2 regions of the Apibacter sp. B3706 genome follow, and region 2 is predicted to be linked to the other one. Evidence: riboswitches for the same ligand, from Rfam matches in the RefSeq annotation. Region 2 holds a riboswitch; the other holds the start of a gene.
The links. A riboswitch is a leader RNA that binds a small molecule or an ion and turns the genes downstream of it on or off. The one in region 2 is predicted to bind cobalamin.
Positions count from the first base shown of each region.

Region 1: linked by a shared signal. The riboswitch ahead of metE (5-methyltetrahydropteroyltriglutamate--homocysteine S-methyltransferase) and the one ahead of G8C41_RS02450 (TonB-dependent receptor) in region 2 are both predicted to bind cobalamin.

Region 1 covers NZ_CP049715.1:1,929,188-1,932,777, reverse strand. Annotated here, with positions in the region: gene G8C41_RS08415 (SIMPL domain-containing protein) at 1-55, shown strand, start outside; gene G8C41_RS08410 (NADH:flavin oxidoreductase) at 76-1,176, shown strand; cobalamin riboswitch at 1,298-1,487, shown strand; gene metE (5-methyltetrahydropteroyltriglutamate--homocysteine S-methyltransferase) at 1,680-3,590, shown strand, end outside.
Region 2 covers NZ_CP049715.1:556,208-559,797, forward strand. Annotated here, with positions in the region: gene G8C41_RS02450 (TonB-dependent receptor) at 1-1,499, opposite strand, end outside; cobalamin riboswitch at 1,620-1,819, opposite strand; gene G8C41_RS02455 (MerR family transcriptional regulator) at 1,938-2,270, shown strand; gene G8C41_RS02460 (hypothetical protein) at 2,290-2,526, shown strand; gene G8C41_RS02465 (glycosyltransferase family 2 protein) at 2,626-3,590, opposite strand, start outside.

The DNA.
Region 1 (3,590 bases), 920 kb from region 2:
ATCCAAGAAAAAAACAGCAAGCATTACCATTCGTTTAGAATATGAAATTAAATAATAACTACGATATAAATTAAAATGGTACATAAATTATTTCAACCGTTTACATCAAAAAAACTGTCATTAAAAAACAGAATAGTCATGGCGCCTATGACCCGATCATTTGCTTATGATGGAATACCCGGAAAACAAATAGCTGATTATTATCAAAGAAGAGCACAGGCCGAAGTGGGCTTAATTATAACAGAAGGAACCGTTGTTCGCAGGGCGGCATCTTCCAATGACCCCAATATACCTGTATTTTATGGAGAACAAGCCTTAGAAGGTTGGAAAAAGGTGGTTGAAGAAGTTCATGCTAAAGGTGGTAAAATAGCTCCGCAACTTTGGCATATGGGAATAATACCGGCCCATAAAAACTGGAAACCATCAGAGCCTTTTGAGGGACCATCCGGGCTATTAAATCCGGAAACAAAAGCCGGAAAAGAAATGAGCGAAAATGATATTGAAAATACAATTGAGGCTTTTGCAGAAGCAGCTTACCAAACCAAAAAAATTGGTTTTGATGCCCTGGAACTGCATGGAGCGCACGGATATTTGATCGATCAATTTTTTTGGGATAAGCTCAATAAAAGAAATGATATATGGGGAGGAGCTACCCTGGCCGAAAGGAGTCGTTTTGCCATTGAAGTTGTAAAAGCGGTTCGAAATGCGGTAGGAGAAGATTTTCCTATAATTTTACGCTTATCACAATGGAAACAACAAGATTATTCCGCTAAATTGGCAAAGACACCGGAAGAAATGGAAGAATGGTTACTACCGTTATCAGATGCCGGAGTTGATATTTTTCATTGCTCACAACGAAGATTTTGGGAACCCGAATTTGAAAATTCTGATTTAAATTTTGCAGGATGGGCAAAAAAAATAACGGGCAAACCTTCCATAAGTGTTGGATCTGTGGGGCTCACCGGAGATTTCTTAGGCGCATTCAAAGGACAAAGTTTTGAGGCTTCTGATAATTTTCTTAACGAATTAAATAGAAGATTAGATGCAGGCGAATTTGATTTAATAGCAGTAGGAAGAGCGTTACTTGCAGATCCTGAATGGGTATTAAAAATTAAAAATGGAAACTTATCTGAATTTAAAGGATTTTCTAAAGATCAACTTAAAGAATTATACTAATAAAAACATAAAATAGTAGTAAAATAAAAACAAAAACCAAGTTTTAATTTTTATTTATTTTAATAAAGAAATAAAAGCAAAGGTTTTTTATCTTTGTATATATAAGTTCTTTACTTAATTTCTTTATCAACAAGAATAAGGTGCTGTGTAAAAACGACTTAATAGGGAATCATGTGTGAATCATGAGCTGACGCGCAACTGTAAGTAACCTAAAAAAAATTTTATCAATAAAAACCATTGCCGATTTAAACGGTGAGAAGGTAGATAAAATGTTATAAGCCAGGAGACCTGCCTATTCTTAATTGACAATGCTTTCGCGAGTAAAAGCAAGATCACAAAAAATATAATTTGACTACAAGAAACTTTAAGATCATTAGAATAATTAGTTTACTTGTATGTCAAAAATTGTTTTGAAATTTGATTTTATTTAACAAAGAAAGAGAGCATTGTGAAGTTTAGCAATAAGAGCTTTTTATAATATAATCGTTTAAAAAGTTATAAAAATGCAAACACACAATCTTGGCTATCCGCGTATTGGTAGTGACAGAGAACTTAAAAAAGCCTGTGAAAAATATTGGGCAGGTAAAGCGTCAGTCGAAGAACTGATGATAACAAGTAAAGATATCCGGCACCAAAACTGGGTAACTCAACAAAAATTAGGGATTGATTGGATCCCATCTAATGATTTTTCTTATTACGATCAGGTACTTGATATGTCACTAATGGTCGGAGCTATCCCTAAAAGATATAATAAGGTAATACTGGATAAATCAAATACAGAATTAGACTTATATTTTGCCATGGCCAGAGGACATCAAAAAGAAGGCATTGATATAAAAGCCATGGAAATGACCAAATGGTTAGATACCAATTATCATTACATTGTCCCTGAATTTGAAAGTAATCAGAAATTTTCCTTGTTTTCAACAAAAATTATTGATGAATATTTAGAAGCTAAAAATGCGGGAATCCATACAAAGCCGGTTATAATAGGCCCTGTATCTTATTTGTTGTTGGGAAAAGAAAAAGAGGAAAACTTCAATAAGCTGGATTTACTAAAAAATATTCTTCCTGTCTATATAGAAATCCTAAATAAATTAAAGGCAGAAGGTGTTGAATGGGTGCAGTTTGATGAGCCTTTCTTAACTTTGGATTTGGATGAAAAAGCGAAAGACTCCTTCCAATATGCCTATAAAGAAATACATAAACAATTTCCTTATATAAATAAAATACTAACTACCTATTTTGACGGATTGAAAGACAATTTAGCACTTGCTTTTAATCTACCCGTACAAGCATTACATATAGATTTGGTACGTTGTCCGGAACAATTAGATGAAGTTTTAGATAAAATTCCGGAAAAACTTATCCTTTCTTTAGGGATCGTTGATGGAAGAAATATATGGAAAAATGATTTTGAAAAATCTTTGAAACTTATTCAAAAAGCTGTTTCCAAAATTGGTAAAGACCGAATTTTAATAGCTCCTTCTTGTTCACTTCTTCATAGTCCGGTTGACTTGGAATTGGAAACAGATACAAAAGCCCTTTCATCGGAAATTAAAAATTGGTTGGCTTTTGCAAAACAGAAAATCGATGAAGTAGTAACCTTAAAAAAGCTTGCGTCTAAAGAAGATTCCCCGGATTTACAAAAAAAATTACAGGAAAATATAGCGGCTGCAACCAGCAGAAAAACATCAGCTTTAATACATAACGAAAAAGTAAAAGAAAAAATAAGGAATATTGAAAAAGTAGAAGATAAAAGAAATTCCGTATTTTCAGAACGAAAGAAAAAACAATCTGAAGCCTTGCAGTTGCCTTTATTTGCAACAACTACGATCGGCTCATTTCCTCAAACATCCGAAGTCAGAAGTTGGAGATCTAAACTAAAAAAAGGATTGATAACACCTTTAGAATATGAAGAGCTGATTAAAAAGGAAATTGAAAAAACAATACGATTCCAAGAAAAAATAGGTATAGATGTATTGGTTCACGGGGAGTTTGAACGAAACGACATGGTGGAATATTTTGGAGAACAATTAGAAGGAGTTGCATTTTCCAAAAACGGATGGGTACAAAGTTATGGAAGCCGTTGTGTGAAACCACCCATCATTTATGGCGATATATTCAGGCCTAATCCTATGACTGTGAAATGGTCTTCCTATGCACAATCGTTAACAAATAAAAATGTAAAAGGTATGTTGACCGGACCGGTAACTATATTGCAATGGAGTTTTGTACGAGACGATCAACCGAGAAAAGATACCTGTTTCCAAATTGCATTAGCCATTAGAGAAGAAGTAGTAGACTTGGAAAAAGCGGGAATACGAATTATTCAAATAGATGAACCGGCCATAAGAGAAGGGCTGCCGTTACGAAAAAAAGATTGGCAAACCTATTTAGAGTGGGCTATAAAA
Region 2 (3,590 bases):
AAATGAGTACAACTACCGGAAGTAAAGTTTTTATTTATACGAATACCTGCATCAAACTGATTAGTATATTCAGGTTTTAAGTTTGAATTTCCAAAATCCGTATAGTATAAATCATTAAATGTTGGCATTCTAAAAATTCTCTTGTAAAAACCATGAATGCTAATATCTTTAGAATGTAAAGGTTGGTAATTTAAGAAAACAGCTGGGGTAAATTCATTTCTGTCTGAAGCTGTACCCATACTGTTCATGTGTTTCGTTATTTCTTGCACAAATGTACCTAAAACACTTGTTTGAATTTTAATTTTATCCCAATGAAAAGCAGTAGCCAAAGCGATCATTTCTGTATTTCTCGAAGGAGAAGAGAAATTTTTTAAATCGGCATTCATTCCATTATGTTGGTAATCTGCAGATAAAGAAATATCCCAGAAAGAAAATAAAGTAACCAGTTGTGAAGATGAAATATATAGTTCATCTTGCTTATAAGTATTATTAATACGATTGGAAAATTTATTTCCCCAAATAGGGTCATTAAAAACTTCTAAATTTTTATAATGGGTAAAATCATGAGCATATTTAGCGTTTAATGCTATTCTGTATTTTGTGCTGATTATTTTTTCAAAAGAACCCTGCAAAAAGAAATTACGATCCCATTGTTGAGCAAACTGATACCTTTTATACGAATTTTTTAAAACGGCACCGGGTATTCCTCTGCTTGAATCATAATAATATCCTTTCAGATTCCATTTACCATTAGGTAGGGTACCAAATAAATTTCCTTCTGTTCGAAAAGCACTTATGTTACCATTTTGTCTTACAGCGATCGTATCCCAATTACCTTTCTTTTGTTGAAATTTATATTTTCCATCTGAATTAATATATTCCATAGTAAGAGAAGATGAAATTAATGAGGATAATTTTTGTTCCCATAGGAGGGAGGGGTTAATTAAATGAAACGATCCGGAACGATAGGTGGCACCTATATTAGTTTTTTTTTCACCCGTAAAAACAGGACGTTTGGTAGTTAAATAGATACTTCCCGCAGAGCCGAAATCTTTAGCGGGTTGGAAAATTTGACTTTTTTGTCCGTTGTATACTGATATTGATTCTAAATTATCCATGGAAAATTTTCCTAAGTCAACCATACCATTTTGAGCATTTCCTATGGCTATTCCATCATAAAATACCCCCACGTGTTCGCTTCCCATTCCTCGAATGTTAACTGTTTTCATTCCTCCTACACCTCCATAATCTTTAAGTTGAATTCCTGAAAATAATCGTACGGCATCAGCTACCGAAGAGCTGTTTCGATTTTCTAATTCTTTTCCTTTCAATTCTTGGAAAGGAATTATTCCCTTATCATTTCTTTTTCCCGTTGCCAGTATTTCCTGTAATTCTGTTACAGTAATGCTGTCTTTTTTTTCTTGGGAATAAGATAATGGACTCATCAGGCTTAATAAAAAAGCAAATACACTATATTTATGATTGATGTTCATCATCATGGAGTCGAATATCTTAAATTACAGATATAGTAAACTAGTTTCCGGAAAAGTAAACAGGAAAAGTGAATATGAAATGCTTTTAATGTTTCAGCCTTGTTCCACGAAAGCTTGTAAACTTGTAAAACTATAGTTAAATTTGGCAGGTATTCTGACTTACTTCATTTTAAGAACCTTCCCAAGAAAGCAACTCCTCAGTGGTATATCTCTTAAAACGTACTAGAAGATTACAGCAGCGGGCCTGTTTCGGATTTTCACCGAATTCCCTTTTAAGATTGCGTATTTATCGGTAAATAACAATCACCAAATTTAGGCAAATATAAATAAATATTTTTAGGGCATCCTTATAGATTATTTGGGTAGTACTAATAATTCTAAAAAAAGATTAATTTTTTAAACGAACAATAGTAAGTTGAATTAAAAAATCATTAGATTTGAATAATGAACGTACAACTTCCTGAAAAATTATATTATTCTATAGGCGAAGTAGCACAGGCTTTTAATGTTAATACTTCACTTATAAGGTTTTGGGAAAAAGAATTTGATAGTATTTCACCCAAAAAGAATAAAAAAGGTGACCGTTTTTTTACCCCAAAAGATATTGAAAATTTTAAAATAATTTTTCATTTAGTAAAAGAAAAAGGATATACCTTAGAAGGAGCAAAAGTTGTTTTACAATCACAAAAAAATTTATCCAAAAAAGTTGAAATCATTGCTCGTTTAGAGTTAGTGAAGGCAGAATTAATTAAGTTAAAAGAATTATTAGACGAATAAAAATTTAAATAAAGACAATATGAAATTACCTAAGTTTTTAATGGCAGACAATTCAGATTTTCCTGAAGATTTATTTGTTGTGCATACAGAGTATCCTAGATTTATATTAAATGTAGAAGAAGAGGAGGTTGAATGGTTTGATGATTTGGAAGGAGAAGAGGAAGAGGTTGCTAATGAAGTAAATTCATTGATTCAACAAGCATTCGATTTTTGCGATGCTGAAATCGAAAAATACGAAGATGATGAAGAGGAGTAATGACTTCTTAGATTAATTTATGATATTAAAAAAAGTAAGCAGTAAATCACTGCTTATTTTTTTTGCTCTTTGATTTGATTAATTTAATAAATGATATTTTTAATCATCAACAACACACCCCTGAATCCTATATTGATTTTTAAATTTTTCTGACCATTTTTTCCATTCTTCCGGTTTTATTTTTTGGTTATTTTCAATTTTCAAAAATGATAGGATGTAATCTTCTGAGAAATCCTTAGGAAAATTTTGCATGGGATCAAATGCATCATTATACCATTTTTCATTAATTAAATAATTAAGTTGATTAACATCAAAATCAAATCCATAATTATGATAGGAATTGGTAGCAGAAGAATTAAACGTAGTTTTCATAACTTCATGATTTAATTGAGCGATCATGTTTTTGTGTTTATGCTTTCTAAAATACAGGGTAGCATTGTATAATTGTTTTTTTTCATCAACTTTTCCATTAATATTTTCCCAAGTTTTAAGCCAAAATTCTTTTTTATGAACACCCATAAGTATTGAAATTAATATCCAATATTTAGTTTTAGTAGTGTTAGATACCAAACCCAATTTATATAAAATACTAAAAAACTTATATTTATTATAAAAAAAACATTTCAGAATGAAAGGAGGAGCAGTAAAAAGATCCGGATAAATGGAAATTATATCGGAATTGATTTTATCATGTTTAAACTGATCAACAAAATTTTTATTTCCCGACCAACCTAATTTGAGTAAGGATATATTTTCTTTTTCCATTACTTCATTGATTTCATTCACATTAATTTTTCTCGTAAACCAAACATCATCTTCCGTTATAATGAAATAATCTGAAGCTTCTTTTACTGAATTGACCCAAAGTTGAGTAGGAATTTTAAAGCCATTAATATCTTTTCCTGACTTTAAATTATCTTTAATTGCTTCTTCCTTTTCTATATAATTTTCAGATTTTATAATTTTAATGGACGGGTATTTTAATTTAATTTTATTTAGATATTTTTCAGGAGTTCCATCATCTAATACTTTAACTGAATAAGTACCCACTACATATTTTTGGA